One region of the Turicibacter sp. KK003 genome, then DNA from elsewhere that is predicted to be linked to it. Evidence: predicted binding sites of a transcription regulator. Region 1 holds the regulator's gene; the other holds the start of a gene.
The links. The regulator HrcA, encoded in region 1, represses chaperone genes, less so after heat shock. The targets are predictions, from matches to a motif close to TTTTAGCACTNNNNNNNNNNNAGTGCTAAAA.
Positions count from the first base shown of each region.

Region 1 (10,416 bases):
CATGATTGTATTTGGATTTGTAATTGCTTGACGTTTTGCTACGTCACCTACTTGACGTTCGTCACCTTTAAATGAAACAACAGATGGTGTTGTACGAGAACCTTCTGGATTCGCAATAACCTTAGCTTCTCCACCTTCCATTACAGAGACACATGAATTTGTTGTTCCTAAATCGATACCAATAATTTTACCCATAGAGATTCATCCTCCTAATCTATTTTTATTCGCTTACTTTCACCATCGACGGGCGAATCACGCGATCTTTTAACTTATATCCTTTTTGTAACTCTTGTAAAACAATACCTGAAGCTACACCTTCAACAGACTCCTGCATCACCGCTTGGTGAACAGTTGGATCGAAAGCCACACCTTCTGCTTCGATGACTTCAACGCCTTCTTGTTTTAACGCCTCTACAAGTTGAGCGTGAATCATCTTAAAGCCTGTTAAAAATGTTTTTGTACTTTCATCTTCAACGGTTGTCGCTAAAGCGCGCTCAAAGTTATCAATCGCTGGAATAATGCTTGTTACGATTGATTGGGAACGATACTTCATTTCACGTGTACGTTCTTCATTCATTCGACGTTTAAAGTTTTCAAGCTCAGCAGCATTTCTTAATAATTGATCTTTTAAATCTTCAATTTGTTGCTTTAAACTTTCTGTTTCCGAAACTTCTTCAACAACTTCTGTTGTCTCTTCATTTTCTTGACAACACGTTGATTCATTTTCTTCGATAGTTGTTTCGTCTAATTCCTCAACTGATTGGGCTTCCTTATTCAATCGTCCCACCTCCTATTTATATAAATCAGACATAATGCGAGCGACCTGTTCTAACAGAGGAATAATCTTGCGATATTCCATTCGAGTGGGTCCCAAAACGGCAATCTTACCAAATTCATAATCATTAATTTGATAAGGAACTGTAATGAGTGTACAATCCTCCATCGCCTTAATCTCATTTTCCTGTCCAATTTTGACCGTTAATTGGTGGCTATCTTCATCGGCCTCTATCACTTTAACAATTTCGTCGGCTTCTATCATATTAAATAAATGATAAGCTTTATCTAAATCGTTAAATTCGGGTTGCTTCAGTATATTTGATTTTCCACTTAAAATATAGTTATGTTGATTTAATGACTGAGTCAAAAGTTGTAACATGGCATACATAATCTCTTCCTTATAAGAAATGAAATCATGCAGTTGATTTTCAAAACTCTCAGTCAATTTTTCTTGAACCCGACCGATGTATTCACCGACTAATAATTCATCGAGCGCCTTAATAATAGTCTCCATTCGTGCAATGTCCATATCTTCAGGTAATGTAACTGTTCGGCTTTCAACATGCCCTTGATCCGTAATTAAAACAAATACCGCTTGGCGTGCAGAAATTGGAACAAACTGAATTTTTTTCACCCGACTGTAATCCCTAGAGGGACCAAGTAAAATAGACGTATAATTTGTTAAGCTTGATAGGAGACGCACCGCTTCTTTAATTGTGGTTTCGCGCTCAAATTGTTTTTGTTCTAACAATTGTTTAAATATTCCTACCTCTGGTGTCGTTTCTATTGGTTCTTGATTGATGATAAAATCTACATAATAACGATAACCCTTTTGACTAGGAACACGTCCACTTGATGTATGAGTTTTTTCAATAAATCCTAAATCCTCTAAATCAGCCATATCATTACGGATAGTAGCCGCGGAGAAATTCAAATCCTCCTTTTTAGAAAGGACCCTAGAACCAACAGGTTGTGCAGTCTGTATGAACTCTTCTACAATTGCCTTTAAAACTAATATCTGCCGTTCTGTTAGCAATGTAAACACCTCTTTTAGCACTCCTCATCATCAAGTGCTAATACAATTATATATCTTCCTATTAGCACTGTCAACAATTAAGTGCTAATTTTTTTATTTTCTATTTCATTTTATTCTTTTACCCTATCCCCTCTGTTTAAACATAAAAAAAGAGGCTACTTCTTCAGTATATCCTCTTTTTTCTTTTTTATTATTTATTTGTTTCAATTAATGATAATAATGAAGCTTTTGGTTGGAAACCTACCGTTTGTTGAATAGCTTGACCATCTTTAAACAAAATTAATGTTGGAATTGACATGACTTGATATTCTGCTGCCACTTCTTTACAATGATCAACGTTAACTTTTACAACCTTCGCTGTTTTTTCAACTTCCTGTGCTAATTCGTCTAAAACAGGAGCGATCATTTTACAAGGCCCACACCAATCGGCATAAAAATCAACTAATACTAATCCATCTGCAATTTCATTTGCAAATGACTCTTCTGTCGCATGAATAACTGACATCTATATTCCTCCTCTTATCTTTCTTTCTAAAATTAAGTATAACATATTCCCATGAAATTACAAATACCTTGCACTTTCTTTCCTATTATCTCACAATATTTTAAATCTATCCTCATTCATTAGATGAAATGTAAATCCTACAGCTTTAGATTGATATTGCTTCGCCTTCTCTTTAATTCTTTAATTTAAGATACAGGCAATGGTTCCTCACCCTCAAATACTTATCATTTTCTTCTATACTTGACAAGATTCCTCAGCGGTTTTTATAATAATTTTAATAAGTAAAAGGAGGAATACGTATGTTGACATTTACCGAAATAACACCCCAAGATATTAAGGAATTAGCCCAACTCTTTATTGAGACATTTAATAGTAGTCCATGGAATGAGCAATGGACGACGGAGACCGCCGAAAAAAGATTATCTCAAATGATTCATGTGGAATCCTTTTACGGTTTGAAAGCTTTTTTTGATGGGGAGCTATGCGGCTTAATTTTAGGTTGTATGGAACAGTACGATCATCATATTAATTTTTATCTACGAGAATTTTGCATTAAAAACTCTTTACAGGGGAAAGGAATTGGAACACTTATTTTAAAAACCTTTGAGGAAAAACTGATTCAAAATGATGTTAAAGAACTTTACTTATGTACAGCTAGAAACAGTACTGCTGAACTCTTTTATCACAAAAATAAATATGAGGAAGATAAAAAGTTGTTACTTCTCTCTAAGCAACTCTAATCCCGATTTTCTCTCGATCTTATTCAAAAAGCTGACTTCAACAATGGGTTGAAGTCAGCTTTTCATTTTTACTTTAACTCGACAACCGTCGCACCAGTTCCACCTTCACCAGCACCACCAAATCTGAATGAGGCCACATGTTTATTTTGTTTTAAATATTTATGAACACCTTGACGGAGAGCCCCTGTTCCGTGCCCATGGATAATTGTCACCGTTTGATATCCCGCTAACAATACTTCATCCATATATTTATCTAAACGTAACATGGCGTCTTCATAACGTTCACCTCGTAAGTCAAGTTGAATCCCTATGTCTGTTCGACGCTTATGAATCATTTTACCTTTAGCCGTATCCTTTTTCTTTACAGATTTACGTAAATACTCTAGGTCATCCGCCTTAATATTTACCTTCATCATGCCAAGCTGAACCATCCATTCTCCATTTTTAGTTTGTTCAATTAATTCCCCTTGACGATTGAGTGAAAGTACCATAACTTCATCTCCCGGCTTCAATGGAGCCTTGTTACGGGCCTTACGTTTAAACTGCTCGGCTTGCTTTGCCTCTGAGGCCTTTAAAGCAGTTAACTTCTCTGTTAATTCATGATCCTTTATCGTCAAGTCTGCCGCCTTTTTGGCTTGGCGTAAATCAGCGACAATTTGTTCTGCCTCTTCCTTAGCCTGGCGAATATTTTCAAATGCCTCTTTTTTTATTTGCTCTAATAATTTTTCTCGCTCCGCCTCAAATTTAGCAATTTTTCGCTCATAGTCTAAGCGCATTTGTTCAACTTCCTGATTTTGCTGTTGAAGACCTTGAATTTCTCGATCAAGTTCTAATCCTCGATCCTCTAACTTAGTAATTAAATCCGTTAACTCTGTCTTAGTTGTTTCAACTCGCGTACGAGCTGCCTCTAAAATTGCCTCTTTTAAGCCAAGACGTTTGGAAATCTCAAAGGCATTTGAACGTCCCGGAACGCCAACTAACAGACGATAGGTAGGTGATAAAGTTTCAATATCAAATTCAACAGAAGCATTAATTACATCATCACATTCATAAGCATAAGCCTTCAACTCAGGATAATGGGACGTTGCAATAGTCCTTGCTCCTCTGACCTTTACATAGTCTAAAATAGAAATGGCTAGCGAGGCCCCCTCTTTCGGATCTGTTCCCGCTCCTAATTCGTCAAAAAGAATTAAGCTATTCACCGTCAAGCGCTCCATAATACGAACAATATTAGTCATATGAGAAGAAAAGGTTGATAAACTCTGTTCGATACTTTGTTCATCACCAATATCAGCAAAAACATGGTCAAAAATAGCTAACTGTGAAGAAGCATGCGCAGGAATCAAAAGTCCAGACTGCGCCATCAACGTCAGTAAACCTACCGTTTTTAATGTGACCGTTTTTCCTCCGGTATTAGGACCGGTAATCACAATTGTTGTGTATTCATCACCAATTTCAATGTCATTTGCGACCACTGTACGCGCATCAATCAACGGGTGTCTTGCCCCGACAAGACGTATAATCCCCTTTTGGTTCATCTTTGGACGTATTCCGTGAATAAGGCGGGCATATTTCCCCTTAGCAAACATAAAGTCAATTTCACTTAAAACGTCGACATTAACAGATAATTCGTCCACAAACTTTTTAACCTCTTCTGTTAATGCCCTTAAAATACGCTCAATTTCGCGACGTTCTTCCACATGGTATTCTTGTAACTTATTATTTAAATCCACCACTTCTTTTGGTTCAATAAAATACGTATTTCCCGAAGACGACTGATCATGTACGGTTCCACCAAATGTATTTTTAGCTTCCGCACGCACGGGAACAACGTATCGCTCATTTCGAATCGTTACAATTCCATCGGTTAATTTATTTCGACGTTCAGCCACAACCTGATTTAACTTCTCTTTAATTCGACTTTCCGTTGCTTGAATCGCTCGTCGGATGGTACGCAGCTCAGGTGAGGCGCTATCTAAAACGGATCCCGTTTCATCAATACAATCATTAATGGCTGATTGCAAACGATTTAGTGAGACTAGACTGTCTACCTGTGACATAAAAATTGGGGCCTCAACTTTTATATCTGTTAACCGATCCGAAAACGCCTTAAGTTGAGAAACGGCATATAATAGTCGGCTAATACTTAAAAGTTCGTTTGCACTCAGTAACGCCGAAATTTTAGCTCGTTTAATCGGTTCCGTAATATCACTTACACCCCCGAGCGGAGCCTCACCCAATGCTAAAATAATCTTTAATGCTTCATCTGATTGATTTAACGTATACTCTACCTGCTTCTCATCTGTAGAGGGCATTAATAAAGCTACCCGCTTTAATCCTAGTGATGACGCACATAATGATTCAACTGTCTGTTTAATTTTATGAAATTCTAATATTTGAATGGCTTGTTTCATTCATCTCACTCCAACTGCCTAAAAAATGCAAATATATTATCGATGTTATTTTATCACAAATTTACCTAAAAACCTAGCCATGTCTATTGATGACATCCACTCATTAAAAATATATAATCTCTTTTATTATTTCACTTCATTGAAATTTTTATTCCCGGCCCTGCGTCCCTTACGGAAAAAGATTATATTTTCATAGGAAACATCTCCTTTTTCTGTTAAAATCATACTAGACACTGAAGAAAGGCAGGAAAGACTATGGCCACTATTACATTAACTGTTTCTCAAGAAAAATTAGAAAAAATGTACCTGCATTATAGCAAACATATCGTTAAAATTCCTAACCATACACTATTCCAAGCAAAAACGGCAAACTGTACAATTACAGCCTATCTAAGTAAAAAAGTAGTTTTTCAAGGAAAATCACCTGAAGTAGAAGCTAAACAATGGGGATCTTCTGCTCAATCAACTCCTAAAACAACGATATCACACTCACAACTTCCCGAACAAATCGCAACAATGAGTGCCGTCGGATGCGATGAAGTTGGCACAGGCGATTATTTTGGACCATTAGTCGTTTGTTGTGCCTACGTCCCGCAGGATCAAATAAAAAAACTTCAAGACATGGGAGTTAAAGATTCTAAAGCATTAAAAGATAGCGAAATTTTGCACCTTGCCAAACAAATCGAACCCTATATTAAACACCAGGTTCTTATTCTACCTAATCAAAAATATAACGAGATGATAGACCGGGGAATGAATGCAAATTCAATTAAAGCTTTTTTACACAATCAAGCTTTACTGAAACTTACCGCTTCGCTTAACCCCTACCCAGAGTATTTAATTATGGATGAATTTGTTAATGAAAGAAAGTATTTTGAATACTTAACCCAACTGCCTAAACAATCTCCTATCATTAAAGATCACCTGTATTTTATACAAAAAGGTGAATCTGTTCATATAGCCGTAGCAGCAGCATCTATTTTAGCACGCGCCTCATTTGTCAAATATATGTCCATTATGAGTAAAAAATTAAACTTTGAGTTACCTAAAGGTGCTGGAGATCCAGTTGATGTAGCAGGACGTCGACTTATCCAACAACTCAATACGCAACAGTTTAAGGACCTAACAAAATGGCACTTTGCTAACACAAAAAAAATTATAAAATAAAAAAAGTTCGCGATGCGAACTTTTTTTATTGAACCCATTCATTTGGATCAAGTTTTAAACGCTGTTTAAACACTTCTAACTTTTCTATTTGGTGGGTTTGATAATAATAGGCCATAACACTACGGTTATAAGTACTATAATCTGTTTGACTTGTTAAATAGGCCCCACGGTTAAAAAGCCCCGTGATTAAAATAAGTAAGGTTGCTCCAGCTAAAAATGTACGTGAGATATAATACGACTGTTTGGGCACACCTAAAATACTTGCGATTAAAAAGCCTCCTAAAAAACCTCCTAAGTGTCCATAAACATCAATACCCGGCTCAATTATGATCCAAAAAATTGAAAAGATTAAAATAGGAAACACTAATGTGCGAACAAAGTGCATAAATATTTTTCGCTGTTCTAGCCCTAAAAATAAAATCGCTCCTAATAACCCATAGGCAACGGTAGAGGCACCAATAGATAACCCTTCTACAAAGGCATAACTACACAAATTACCAAAAATAGCGGAGCCAATCATTAATATAATCATTCGCCACCACCCAAAAACGTGCTCTACCATCCGTCCAAATTGATAAATAAATACCACGTTAAATAGAAGATGCATTAAATCAAAATGTAAAAAGGATGGCGTTAATAACCGATAATAATCCCCCGATAATATGAGCGGATTATATTTTGCCCCATAATTAATAGCAATTGGAACGAGCCATTCCTTTATCGGTTGAAGATGTAAAAAAAGGAAGACCGCTGTTAAAACGATTAAAAATGTATACGTGACGATTGCCCGTGATTGAAACATTAACATGTTCTTGACATGAAGTGCCTTCTCTTTTGTCGACTCATGCATCTGAGCCATAACCTGTGCCATGGGTTGCTCAAGCTCAGCAGATTGCAAATGAGAAAAAAGTTGCTGCAACTCGACATTTTTTTTAAAGTCACTCGCTTCATTAATATCAATTACCTTTAAATAATGGCGATCATCATTTAATAAATGGGGGCGTGTAGGATTAATATTAAGAATAAGAACATTTAATCGTCCCATTAAATAACGACGACGAAGGCGAGCACGTATCACATGCACCTGTTTAAAAAGTTGTGTTGTTTGTTCTTCATTAAACATACTCCGCTGATTAAGATAAATGAGTTGTACCGTTGGATGCGATAAATTTTCTAACCAAACATCTCGCTCATTTCCAACATACACATAACCTTCCTCTGACATTAAATAATGGACGATGTTCATCGCTAATTCACTTTGAATTTCTATCCGAATTTCTTTCATCACACCTCGATTTGTCATCTCATCATCACCCGTACCTATCCTAATTTTTCAAGGCTCTCAAGAGCTTCTTCAAAATAGGAAGGCAGTTCAGCCGAAAACTCTAAGTACTTTCCGGTTTTAGGATGATCAAAACCTAAAACTGCTGCGTGTAAAAATTGACCCCATTCACTACTAATTGTTTTACGTGGTCCGTATTGTGGATCTCCAGCTAAAGGATAACCGATATATTTCATATGAACACGGATTTGATGCGTGCGTCCAGTCTCTAAACGGCATTCAATTAAGGTAAAATTTTTGAAGCGACGTAACACTTTAAAGTGAGTAACTGCATGCTTTCCACCTTCGATTACCGTCATTTTTTTTCGATCCTTTGGATCTCGGCCAATCGGGGCATCAACCGTCCCATTATCATGAGGAATTTCGCCATGAACAAGGGCAATATACCGACGAGTTACTGTTTTTTCCACTAACTGATTAACAAGCGATTCATGCGCAAGGTCATTTTTTGCCACCATGAGTAAACCTGATGTATCTTTATCAATACGATGCACAATTCCTGGACGTAAAACCCCATTTATTCCTGATAAATTTTTTGCTTGAGCCATTAATCCATTTACAAGTGTTCCACTCATACTTCCTGGAGCAGGATGAACAACCATACCTGATGGTTTGTTCACTACCATTACATAGTCGTCTTCATAGACAATATCTAAATCCATGTCTTCTGGAACAACATCCAACGCTTCTGGTTCGGGAATAGTTAGATGGATTTGATCATTCAAACGGCATTTATAGTTTGCTTTTTCCACTTTTTCATTGATCAGGACTTTTTTATCCTTAATTAATTGTTGAATATACGAGCGGGATAAATCGCTAAATAATTCACTTAATACTTTATCTAGTCGAACACCTACTAACTCCTCTGGTACGATTACTAATTCTTGGTCCATAAATTGCACGTCCTTTCCATAAAGCAAAACTACCCTTTATAACCTCCCCGTTTATCTTTTCATATCATTTTTAATGTTATCCGCGTTTTTTAACATCTAAAACAGCATCAATTCCCATTAATAAAACACCTATACACAAGGCACTATCGGCAATATTAAAGATAGGAAAATCATACCCAAAAATATAAACATTAATAAAATCGGTGACTTGCTGATAAAGCACACGATCAATTAAATTTCCTAGGGCTCCCCCTAAAATTAACGATAACGCAATTAAAAGCAATTTTTCTTTTTTAACATCTAACTTTTTAATCCATAGAACAACCATTGTGACGACTAAAACTGTAACGACATAGAAGAAAATCATTTTACCTTGTAATATTCCCCAAGCAGCCCCCTGGTTACGGTGCGACGTCAAATATAAAAAATGATCAATTAATGGGATAGATTGACCAATTGTCATATATTTCATCACTAAAAATTTAGATAATTGGTCAATAATTAGTGAGGAAACAACGATAAAAAAAGAAAGCCACATTTATTTCACTACTCCTTTATTCTTCATTTTACCTTGACATTTCACCATTATAACAAACAATTTATTTTTTGTATACATTCCCCAATCCTTACCAAGATATCTCGACATTCAGTCCATCTTATTCCTTTAATTCGAGTTGAATAGAAACTGCTATTGTTCCCATTTGACGATAGGTGACACCTGCCGCATCTAACATTCGTTTAGAAGCCAACGTACTATCCGTATTCGCATATTTGTCACTCATAAAGATAATTTCATCAATTCCAGACTGGATAATATATTTTGCACACTCATGACAAGGAAATAACGAAACATATAATCGACATCCACTTAAATTTCCAGTGCTATTTAAAATTGCGTTTTGCTCAGCATGGACAACATACGGATATTTTGTTTTTAGAAAATCCCCTTCACGTTCCCATGGAAATTCTTGATCTGAACACCCTCTTGGAAATCCATTATAACCAATTCCTACAATACGATTTTTTTTATTAACAATGCATGCTCCAACTTGGGTTTGAGGGTCCTTGCTTCTCATCGCCGATAAGAGTGCAATCCCCATAAAATATTCGTCCCAACTTAAATAAGTTTCCCGCATTTATTAAGGCACCTCCAACTCTTCTGTTTTTACTATCTACTCTATGACCACCTTTTGTTGATCAGAGAAAAATTGCTACTATCGATCCTGTCAGTCTTTTTACCTTAGGAAGCGCCTAACGAACAACATCTTCTCAGATATTTCTTTTCCACCATGAATCATAGGCTTATTCTGAATAAATATTTAAAATATTAGCTTCTATTTTATCTTGAGAACTAGTCTTAGAACGTGTTAATGATTGTATTTGGTAATCTAAATTTTCGTTAATTAACGTAAACTTTCCAGTTAATTGTTCCACCTCTAAGTGTTTCAAGTAAAGATTTTCTCCAGTGAAATCACCGTTTACCGTTTCAGCGGATAACCTTCCTCCATCTAAGTCAGATAATTGAAATTCACCATTCACTGT
Region 1 is NZ_CP142738.1:1,094,745-1,105,160, reverse strand. Features, by position in the region: gene dnaK (molecular chaperone DnaK) at 1-195, opposite strand, end outside; gene grpE (nucleotide exchange factor GrpE) at 221-778, opposite strand; gene hrcA (heat-inducible transcriptional repressor HrcA) at 791-1,822, opposite strand; gene trxA (thioredoxin) at 2,004-2,318, opposite strand; gene VXM77_RS05535 (GNAT family N-acetyltransferase) at 2,618-3,058, shown strand; gene VXM77_RS05530 (endonuclease MutS2) at 3,127-5,472, opposite strand; gene rnhC (ribonuclease HIII) at 5,728-6,639, shown strand; gene VXM77_RS05520 (rhomboid family intramembrane serine protease) at 6,665-7,942, opposite strand; gene VXM77_RS05515 (RluA family pseudouridine synthase) at 7,960-8,874, opposite strand; gene lspA (signal peptidase II) at 8,951-9,412, opposite strand; gene VXM77_RS05505 (dCMP deaminase family protein) at 9,531-10,010, opposite strand; gene VXM77_RS05500 (DUF4097 domain-containing protein) at 10,177-10,416, opposite strand, start outside.

Region 2 (10,416 bases), 440 kb from region 1:
AATGACGATGAAGGAATCGATCAAATCCTTGAATTATATCGGCGAGTTCAACGCGAGGTGGAGCATTTACCGGAGAAAGTGTTTCACCAAACGATTAATGATGGATTGTTTGCTCTATATTTAGCAGAAGGGTTGAGGAAAAATCCAATGCTAAGAACATTCGAAAAAAAAATCATGAAAAATTTAGGGTTAAGGGCACGCTTTTTACTTCATCATACAAAGAAATTCGTCCGATCTTAAAAATAGGGGGAGAGGAGCTTTGTCGTCTCTCCCCCCCTGAAACTTGGGCAACGAGAAAACAGTCTCGCGATGAAATAATGTTTTAGTATAGTTACTTGTTTAAGTGGAGCTTTTCTAAAAAATGAAATTGGCAATCGAATGTTTTGGACGATTAGCGGTTTAGATAGGACATAAAAAGGCTCTAGATTCATTATTAATATATAAGGATAAAAAAAAGTTACCTTTCGGTAACCTTTTTTAATGGAGTTTTTCAATGGCAATAATAAACGGGGCCGTTTTTCGATTGGTGAATTGATAGGTGAGCACTTGATACATTTTTGAATCTAATTCATGAAGACGTGACTCCAGATGATTTCGTTCGATTTTTCCTTCTAGGTGCCCGTGGTAAATGACAAGGATGATAATCCCGTTTTTTTTGAGCAATGAGAGGAGATCAGTGACTGCTTTCCATGTCGTTTCCCCGTGGGTAGTGATGGCTTGGTCACTTCCAGGAAGATAACCTAAATTAAAGATTGCAGCACTCACTGGTTGGGTCACATAATTAGACAGGTTTTCATGTCCATCATGAATGAGACTCACTTGAGTGAGGTTGGCAGCCTCTAATTTATGTTGTGTATTGATAATCGCCTCTTTTTGAACATCAAAACTGTAAACATGACCTGTTTCCCCTACAAGTTCCGCTAGGAATAAGGTGTCGTGTCCATTTCCTGCTGTTCCATCAATCGCAACATCACCGGGAGATAGAGCCCGTTCGAGTAAGTGTTTTGAGAAGGGAAGGATACGTTCTAGTGTCTGAGCCATGTTACTTTTCCTCCTTTTTGTAAAGGCGACCTTGGTAAGTATTTCTTTCCTTTAATCGATCGTCGATGGCGTTTAACACTTCCCATTTTTTGAGGCTCCACATCGGACCAATGAGTTCCTCACGAACGGCGTCACCTGTTAGTCGGTGGATAACCATATGAGGAGGAAGAATTTCGAGTTGATCAACGACTAAGTCTACATATTCGTCTTTTTCCATGAGTTTTAGTTTGCCTTTTGTTAGCATTTTGTGCATCGGTGTTCCGTCGATGACATGAAGAAGGTGTATTTTAACCCCTTGTACATCGAGTTGGGCAACTGCTTTGGCAGTTTCGAGCATCATGTCATGTGTTTCATTTGGTAAGCCATTAATGATATGGATGATGACATCAATATTTTTTGCTCGTAGTTTTTGAACTCCTTCAACTAGTGTTTGGTAGTCATGTCCGCGATTAATGAGTTTTCCTGTTTGGTCGTGCATCGTTTGAAGCCCAAGTTCTACCCATAGGTCAACTTTTTTATTCAGCTCTCCTAAATATTCAACGACATCATCTGGCAGGCAGTCTGGACGGGTTCCGATGGAAAGGGCGACGATGTTATCATCGCATTCTAATACAGCTTCATATTTTTTTCGTAAAACTTCAAGCGGGGCATGAGTATTCGTAAAGGCTTGAAAATAGGCGATATATCCCGCTTCGGGCCATTTTTGATGCATCATTTCTTTTACTTGGTTAAATTGAGTTTTTAAATTGTCTTCCGGATTTCCGGCAAAGTCTCCACTTCCTTTTGTACTACAGAATGTGCATCCTCCATATTTAACTGTTCCATCAATGTTTGGGCATGTAAATCCTGCATTGATCATGACTTTAAATATTTTTTGATGGTATTTTTCACGTAAATGATAATTTAAGGTGTGGTATCGTTTATCAGAGTAACTATATGGAAAGGGATTATTCATCGTTTTTTCCTCCTTTAAATGCTTCGTTTATTTAGTATCTTGTTGATGATATCAAAGATAACAGGTATGCTGAACGATTCAAGCTCTCCGGATCAAGGCGGTCAGTCATTCGTTCTTGAACCGCTTGAATCTCATAAGCGCCGCTTGTTTGAAGCGGGATCTGTTCTCTAGGATTTTGGGTACTTTTCTTTGTAGTTTGGCGTTCTTTCTAATTTTTTAAGCGATTGAAAACTTATTTAGACGTCTATATTTTATCATAGAAAGGGAGGGGCAGGCACGTGATATTGTCTAAGGACGTTTTTTCCAACGGTTTTTTGTAAAAAATCTTGTTTTTTGGGTAATGTTTGATATAATTTTTTCTATAATAACCTTATAGATAGATAGAAACGATGAAAAGGATTAGTAGTAAGACGAGGCTATTAAAGAGAGCGAATGGTTGGTGGAAATTCGTATAGAGTCCCTTATGAACTCACCTTGGAGTTGCAGTTGTGAAAAGAAGTAAGAGCTGCCGCCTGTTTGGCGTTAAAACAATGAAGGGGTAAAAGCTTTTTAAGGTTAGCTTTTGCAACTAAGGTGGTACCGCGTCGATGACGTCCTTAGCTCGTTTTAAGGTACTTTTTTTTATGCTTAAAAAGGGTAACTCGCTTCATCGCTTTGTGTGTAAAAGGACTGCCGATTAAAAAGTGACAGGAATACCCTTAAATGGGTATATAGGAGGTAATGTTATGGCATTCGATCATCAACAGATTGAAAAAAAGTGGCAAAAATATTGGTTAGAAAATAAGACGTTTAAGACATCTGATGATTCTTCAAAACCAAAATATTATGCATTAGATATGTTCCCATACCCATCAGGAGCTGGACTTCATGTCGGGCATCCAGAAGGTTATACGGCAACAGATATTGTTTCACGTATGAAACGTATGCAAGGATATCGTGTCTTACACCCAATGGGATGGGATGCGTTTGGATTACCGGCTGAACAATATGCATTAAATACAGGAAATGACCCACGTGAATTTACGGATATTAATATTAATACGTTCCGTCAACAAATTCAATCGTTAGGATTCTCTTACGATTGGGATAAAGAGTTAAATACGACGGATCCAAAATATTATAAATGGACACAATGGATTTTCACACAACTTTACAACATGGGACTTGCTGAAATTAAGGACATTGAAGTAAACTGGTGTGAAGGATTAGGAACAGTTCTTGCCAATGAGGAAGTTTTAAACGTGAATGGAAAAATGGTTTCAGAGCGTGGAGAACATCCTGTTATTAAAAAACCGATGAAGCAATGGGTGCTTAAAATTACTCACTATGCTGAACGTTTATTAGAAGATTTAGAAGGTCTAGATTGGACGGAAAGCATTAAAGATATGCAACGTAACTGGATTGGAAAAAGTGAAGGGGCATTAATTAATTTCAAGGTAGATGGAACGGATGCTTCATTTGATGTTTTTACAACACGTCCAGATACTGTTTTTGGAATCACTTATGTCGTTTTAGCGCCAGAACATCCACTTGTAAGTGAAATTACAACCCCAGAATATCAAGAAGCTGTTCATGCTTATCAAGAATCATCGAAGGCGAAATCAGATCTTGAACGTACGGAATTAAATAAAGAGAAATCAGGAGTTCCAACGGGTGCCTATGCGATTCATCCAATAACAGGTGAAAAAGTTCCTGTTTGGATTGGAGACTATGTCCTTGCAAGCTATGGAACAGGTGCGGTAATGGCAGTTCCTGCACATGATGAGCGCGACTATGAATTCGCAAACAAATATGATTTACCAATCAAGCAAGTTATTGAAGGAGACTTATCAGAAGGTGCTTTCACAGGTGATGGAGCTCACATTGAATCTGACTTTATTAATGGGATGAATAATACTGAGGCGAAGACGGCCGTGATTGATTGGTTAGAAGCTCACGACTGTGGATCACGCAAAGTTAACTACAAATTACGTGATTGGTTATTCTCACGTCAACGTTATTGGGGAGAGCCATTCCCAGTTATTTTATGGGAAGACGGAACAATGTCTGTACTCGAGGCGGACCAATTACCACTTGAATTACCAGTAATGGATAATATTAAGCCATCTGGAACAGGGGAATCACCACTTGCTAATGCAACAGAATGGTTAGAAGTTGTTCGTGAAGATGGAGTTAAAGGGCGTCGTGAAACAAATACGATGCCACAATGGGCCGGAAGTTGCTGGTACTACATTGGATATATTTTAAAACAAGGTAACGATTATGTTGGATTAAATACAGAAGAAGCAAAACAATTATTAAAAGAGTGGTTACCAGTTGACCTTTATATCGGTGGGGCAGAACATGCGGTATTACACTTATTATACGCTCGCTTCTGGCACAAAGTTTTATTTGATTTAGGAATCGTTGAGACGAAAGAACCATTCCAACGTTTATTTAACCAAGGAATGATCTTAGGGGAAAACAACGAGAAAATGTCTAAATCAAAAGGAAACGTTGTAAATCCAGACGATATCGTTGAATCACATGGCGCAGACACACTGCGTTTATATGAGATGTTTATGGGACCTCTTGATGCAGCAATCGCTTGGTCAACAGAGGGTCTTGATGGAAGCCGTCGTTTCTTAGATCGCGTATGGCGTTTATTTGTCACACCAGAGCACACATTAACAGAAAAAATCACGGTTGATAACGATGGAAAATTAGATAAAGTTTACCATGAAACGGTTAAAAAAGTGACAGAAGACTATGAAAAATTAAGCTTTAACACGGCGATTGCACAAATGATGATTTTTGTGAATGAGGCGTATAAAGCAACAAGTATTCCACGTGAGTATGTAGAAGGATTTGTTAAATTATTAAATCCAATTGCTCCTCATATGACGGAGGAAATTTGGTCTGTTCTTGGTCATGAAAATACAGTGACTTACGAAGCATGGCCAACTTATGATGAAGCGAAGTTAGTATCTGATACAATCACAATTATCGCTCAAGTTAATGGTAAATTACGTGCACGTATCGATGTTGCGGCGAATATTTCAAAAGAAGAAATGTTAGAATTAGCAATGGCTCATGAAAATGTTCAAAATTTCGTAGCGGGTAAAGAAATTGTTAAAACAATTGCTGTTCCTAAAAAATTAGTGAATATTGTTGTAAAATAAGAAGAAAAGCTCATGGATTTTATCCATGAGCTTTTTTTTACTTCTGCGTTAAGATATATTCGTGAATATAGTGGGCAACTCCACTCTCTTTATTAGATTTTGTGGTCGCATTTGCGACTTCTTTTAGCTTATCAATCGCATTATCCATCGCGACACCTGTTCCAGCATACGTCAGCATCTCAATGTCATTATCACCATCTCCAAAAGCAATAATATCTTTTTGTTCGATGTTGAAATGTTTTGCTAGTTGCTCAATCGCTGTTGCTTTGTTCGTATCTGATTTAAATACTTCAATAATGTTGGCATTATCGCCATCCCAGTTTCGGCAGGTTACGATGTCACCGTAGTTTTCACGAAGGAAAGACATGACCTTCTCGGTACATCCTTCTTTAGCTTCTAATATAAATCCATTTGGATGTTCGTCTAATGTTTCTTTAAATGGACCATATTTAACAGATGTGCATGATTCGATATGGAACCAATCGCGAACACTATCCCCTTGATTTAACACATAGAGATGATCTTTGTATTCGCAGTAGGCATTAACGATAAGATCTTTCAGTTCTGAGTCAAAGAGCGTGATGATGACTTCTGTTGGAATTTGGGCAACGATGTCGGAAAAGTTCTCATTTTCTGGATGATGTATATATGCCCCATTAAAGTTAATAATAGGGGTATCAAGTCCTAATTCTTTATAGAAGTGGACTGACGCACGTGCTGGGCGTCCTGTTGCAATGACGACAATATGTCCCTCTTCTTTAGCTTTCATTAAAGCTTCTTTGGTTTTTGGGTCGAGTGTTTCCCAGTTCTGCAAAGCTGTACCATCTAAGTCTGTGACAATTAATTTTCTAGTTTCCATTGAAACACCTCCATTTAATTATCATATCATAGTTGGTTATGAAGTTAAATAAAGTTATTGAGAGGCTATTAAATCTATTAGTTATGGAGATAATTGTTAGTTTATAAATAAAAACGCTATTATTAAAAATTATTAGCACTCTCATTGACTGAGTGCTAAAACAGGCGTATAATAAAAGTATCATCAGAAATGATGAAGGATTGGAGTGATGATTATGAATATTAATAAAATGACTGAAAAGTTGCAACAGGGGTTAGTTGGTGCACAGTCTCTTGCGTCTTCGTTACATCACCAAGAGATTGATACCCCGCATTTGTTAACGACTTTATTACAAGATCATGACGGATTAGCTGCTCGTGTTTTTACAAAGGCAGGTTATCCTTTAAATAATATATTAGATTCATTGAAGCAAATGTTAGATAAAAAGCCCTCTGTGACAGGTGCCACAGGAGATCCTTACGTATCGGCTGATTTAAATCGAGCGTTATTAAAAGCTGATGATTATGCGCGCGCATGGAAAGATGATTATTTATCGATTGAACATGTGTTGCTCGCGATGCTCGAATCGAAAGATTATCAGATGAAGCAATTAATTAAAGAATATGGAATTAAGGAAAAAGAACTAAAAGAAATTATTTCACAGATTAGGGGGAATTCAAGAGTGATGACACAAAATCCAGAAGCAACTTATGAAGTGTTAGAAAAATATGGACGTGACCTTGTTGAGGATGTTAAGTCAGGTAAAATTGATCCTGTCATCGGGCGTGATGAGGAAATTCGTCGTGCTATTCGAATTTTATCGAGAAAGACTAAAAATAATCCTGTTTTAATCGGTGAACCTGGGGTCGGTAAAACGGCTATCGTTGAGGGATTAGCTTGGCGTATTGTGAGACAGGATGTTCCTGAAAGTTTAAAAGATAAAGTGATTTTTGAGTTAGATTTAGCAGCACTTGTTGCAGGTGCTAAATACCGTGGGGAATTTGAAGAGCGTTTAAAAGCAGTATTAAATGAGGTTAAAAATAGTGATGGACGCATTATTCTATTTATTGATGAGATTCATACGATTGTTGGGGCAGGTCGTACAGATGGTGCAATGGATGCCGGGAATTTGTTAAAACCTTTACTAGCTCGTGGTGAGTTGCATTGTATTGGGGCAACGACGCTAAAAGAATATCGTGAATATATTGAAAAAGACCCTGCGCTTGAACGTCGTTTCCAAAAAGTACAAGTCAATGAACCGACCGTTGAAGACACTGTGTCTATCTTACGTGGATTAAAAGATCGCTTCGAGGTCCACCACCGCGTTAGTATTTCTGACCGAGCTATTGTCGCTGCAGCAACATTATCGGATCGTTATATTACCGATCGTTTCTTACCAGATAAGGCGATTGATTTAATTGATGAGGCATGTGCAACAATTCGTACAGAAATTGACTCATTACCAGAAGAAGTCGATCGTATTAGCCGTCGTGTGACACAACTTGAAATTGAAGAAGCGGCGTTGAAAAAAGAAAAAGATGAGAATAGTAAACAACGTCTTGAAACTTTACAAAAAGAGTTAGCAAATTTAAAAGATGAATTAAAAGTGTTAAAATTACAGTGGGAAAAAGAAAAACAAGCCATCCATGGAGTTGCGGATCTTAAAAAAGAACTCGAAGGAGCACGCCGTGCGTTAGAGGATGCCCAAGCTCGTGGGGAATATGAAAAGGCAGCTGAATTGCAATATGGTAAAATTCCAAGTTTAGAGAAACAGATTGCTGAAGTGGAAACGATGCAACACGACGAGTCTGGAAAAGAAGGACGCTTATTGCGTGAAAATGTAACGGAAGAAGAGATTGCCGAAATTATTTCCCGTTGGACAGGAATTCCAATAGCTAAGCTTGTTCAAGGGGAACGTGAAAAGCTATTAAACTTAAAAGATGAATTAAAACGCCGAGTGATGGGACAAGACGATGCGATTGATTTAGTTGGTGATGCTATTATTCGTGCTCGTGCAGGAATTAAGGATCCACATCGTCCAATTGGTTCGTTCCTATTCTTAGGGCCTACAGGGGTTGGTAAAACTGAAATTGCGAAAGCATTAGCTGAATTTTTATTTGATAGTGAGGAACATATTGTTCGAATTGACATGAGTGAGTATATGGAAAAACATGCAGTTTCACGTTTAGTCGGAGCGCCTCCAGGTTATGTAGGTTATGAAGAAGGTGGACAATTAACGGAAGCTATTCGCCGTAAACCCTACTCAATTGTCTTACTTGATGAAATTGAAAAAGCTCATCCAGATGTCTTTAATATTTTATTACAAATCCTTGATGATGGACGTATCACAGATTCTCAAGGTCGTACGGTGGACTTTAAAAATACAATTATTATTATGACATCAAATATCGGGTCACATATTTTGCTTGAAAACCCTGATTTTGAACAAGCGCAAGAGCAAGTGCTCGAAGTTTTACGCGATTACTTTAAACCAGAGTTATTAAATCGTATTGATGAAATTATTACATTTAATCCATTATCAGAGTCAATTATTTACCAAATCGTTGATAAGTTTATTGCAGGATTAAATCATCGCTTAGAAGAACAACGAATCACAGTTCGATTAACAGATGCTGCTCATGCCTATGTCGCTGAAGCCGGATTTGATTCAGTTTACGGAGCACGTCCATTGAAACGATTTATCCAACGTACGATTGAAACAAAACTAGCTCGTGCCTTAATTGCGGGCGATATTGAGATGGATACAACGGTGATTGTTGATGCCGTTGATGGAAATATCGAGTTGTCTTATGAAAAAAATTAAATAAAAAAAAAAACTAATCTGTACCCTTTGTCAAGGACAAAGAAAAAAACCTAAGCAACTTGAAGCTGATTTCTGTATCCTACAGGAGTCAGCTTTTTTAAATTCCATTGATATCTAAAGTTGTTATGATAATCTATATATTCTTCAATTTCAATGAGTAAATCATCAAATGTCAGTTGATTGGTTATATCTGCTTCATCTTTTAGATGCCCAAAAAATGATTCTTGTGGAGCGTTATCCCAACAATTCCCCTTCCTAGACATTGATTGTTGAATTCCTAATTCCTTTAATTGATTCGAAAATTGCGGACTCGTATAATGCACGCCCTGATCGGAGTGAATAATCGTTTCCTTCGTTAATTGGACAGTCGGATTTTCTTGAAGTTGGTTCAGTGTTTGGAGAACAAAATCTATCTTTAAATGCTCACTTAATTGAAAAGCTAAAACTTCATTTGTTGCACTATCTAAGATGGTCGAGAGATAGGCAGTCTGACCCTTTCCATATTTTAAATAAGTGATATCGGTTAATAGAACTTTATAAGGTTCTAATGGCCTAAATTGACGATTAACAAGATTTGGACAGACACGATGTGCTTGTGTCGCTTTAGCGAGTTTACGATAGGGATTGCTTCGACGAACTTGACTCAATAGTCCATACTTTTTCATGATTCGATGAATAGATTTTAGGTTAAAGATAATGTTGAATTCCCCTTTAAGAACCATCGCTACTTGGCGAATTCCCTTGTTTTTTCGTCCCTTAAAACAAATGGCCTTTTGAATAACTTCTAAACGATGTTGTTCCTCCTTTAATCGCTTTAAACGAGCTTCTTCAGCACATAACGAAAAATAACGATAATAACCTGATCTTGAAACACCAAGACTATCGCATAAATGAGAAATTAAAGATTTAAATTTAGTTGATGTCTGATTCACTACTTGATGAATCATTTGAAACTTTACTTCTTTAGAGACTATTCGAGCATTTTTCTCATGAGTCTCAACTTTTTTAATAATTCGTTCTCAATCTTTAAAACTTCTAATTTAGCCTGCGTGCGTAATAATTGTTCTTCTAGCGTTAACTCTCGTTTTAGGGACCTTCCAGAATTCTTAGTACGACTATCATCCAATCCTAATGGGCCCTGGGTTTTAAAGGCTTGTTTCCAACGTTTAGCTGCAGAATTCACACGCTGCATGCCAAGCACCGTAACATTAAATCCATAGTATTCGAATATCTCTCGCGGAAACTTTCCTTTCTCGCTCATCATAATAAAGTTCTCCTTAAATTCTTTCGTATAAGTAATCCCTTTTTCAGATACTGACTTAACATATTCGTTTTGTTTGAGTTGTTCAATCTCTTGTGGTGTAAATAACTTCTTGCTCATTTAAAATCCTCCTAAAATCTAATAGTTAATATTATAACAAAAAGGCCCTAGAAGGTAGACTTTTTTTATTTGTCTACTCTCTAGGGTACATTTTACGTTTGGGCATGAGTTTTTTTATACTTTAAAGAATAGCAAATGATAGGATAAAGCTTAAGGCCAGTAGGATGAGTGTTGAACTTAACAGTTGATTGATATCTAACCATCTTTTAGATTGCT
Region 2 is NZ_CP142738.1:653,151-663,566, forward strand. Features, by position in the region: gene VXM77_RS03080 (DUF2600 family protein) at 1-240, shown strand, start outside; gene VXM77_RS03085 (class I SAM-dependent methyltransferase) at 478-1,041, opposite strand; gene VXM77_RS03090 (TIGR01212 family radical SAM protein) at 1,043-1,996, opposite strand; T-box leader at 2,377-2,597, shown strand; gene leuS (leucine--tRNA ligase) at 2,722-5,157, shown strand; gene VXM77_RS03100 (Cof-type HAD-IIB family hydrolase) at 5,195-6,016, opposite strand; gene clpB (ATP-dependent chaperone ClpB) at 6,231-8,819, shown strand; one part of gene VXM77_RS03110 (IS3 family transposase) at 8,870-9,819, opposite strand; one part of gene VXM77_RS03110 (IS3 family transposase) at 9,819-10,200, opposite strand; gene VXM77_RS03115 (DUF3899 domain-containing protein) at 10,322-10,416, opposite strand, start outside.
Region 2: clpB (ATP-dependent chaperone ClpB) is a predicted target of HrcA. The motif match lies at 6,147-6,177, and genes of this name have one in related genera.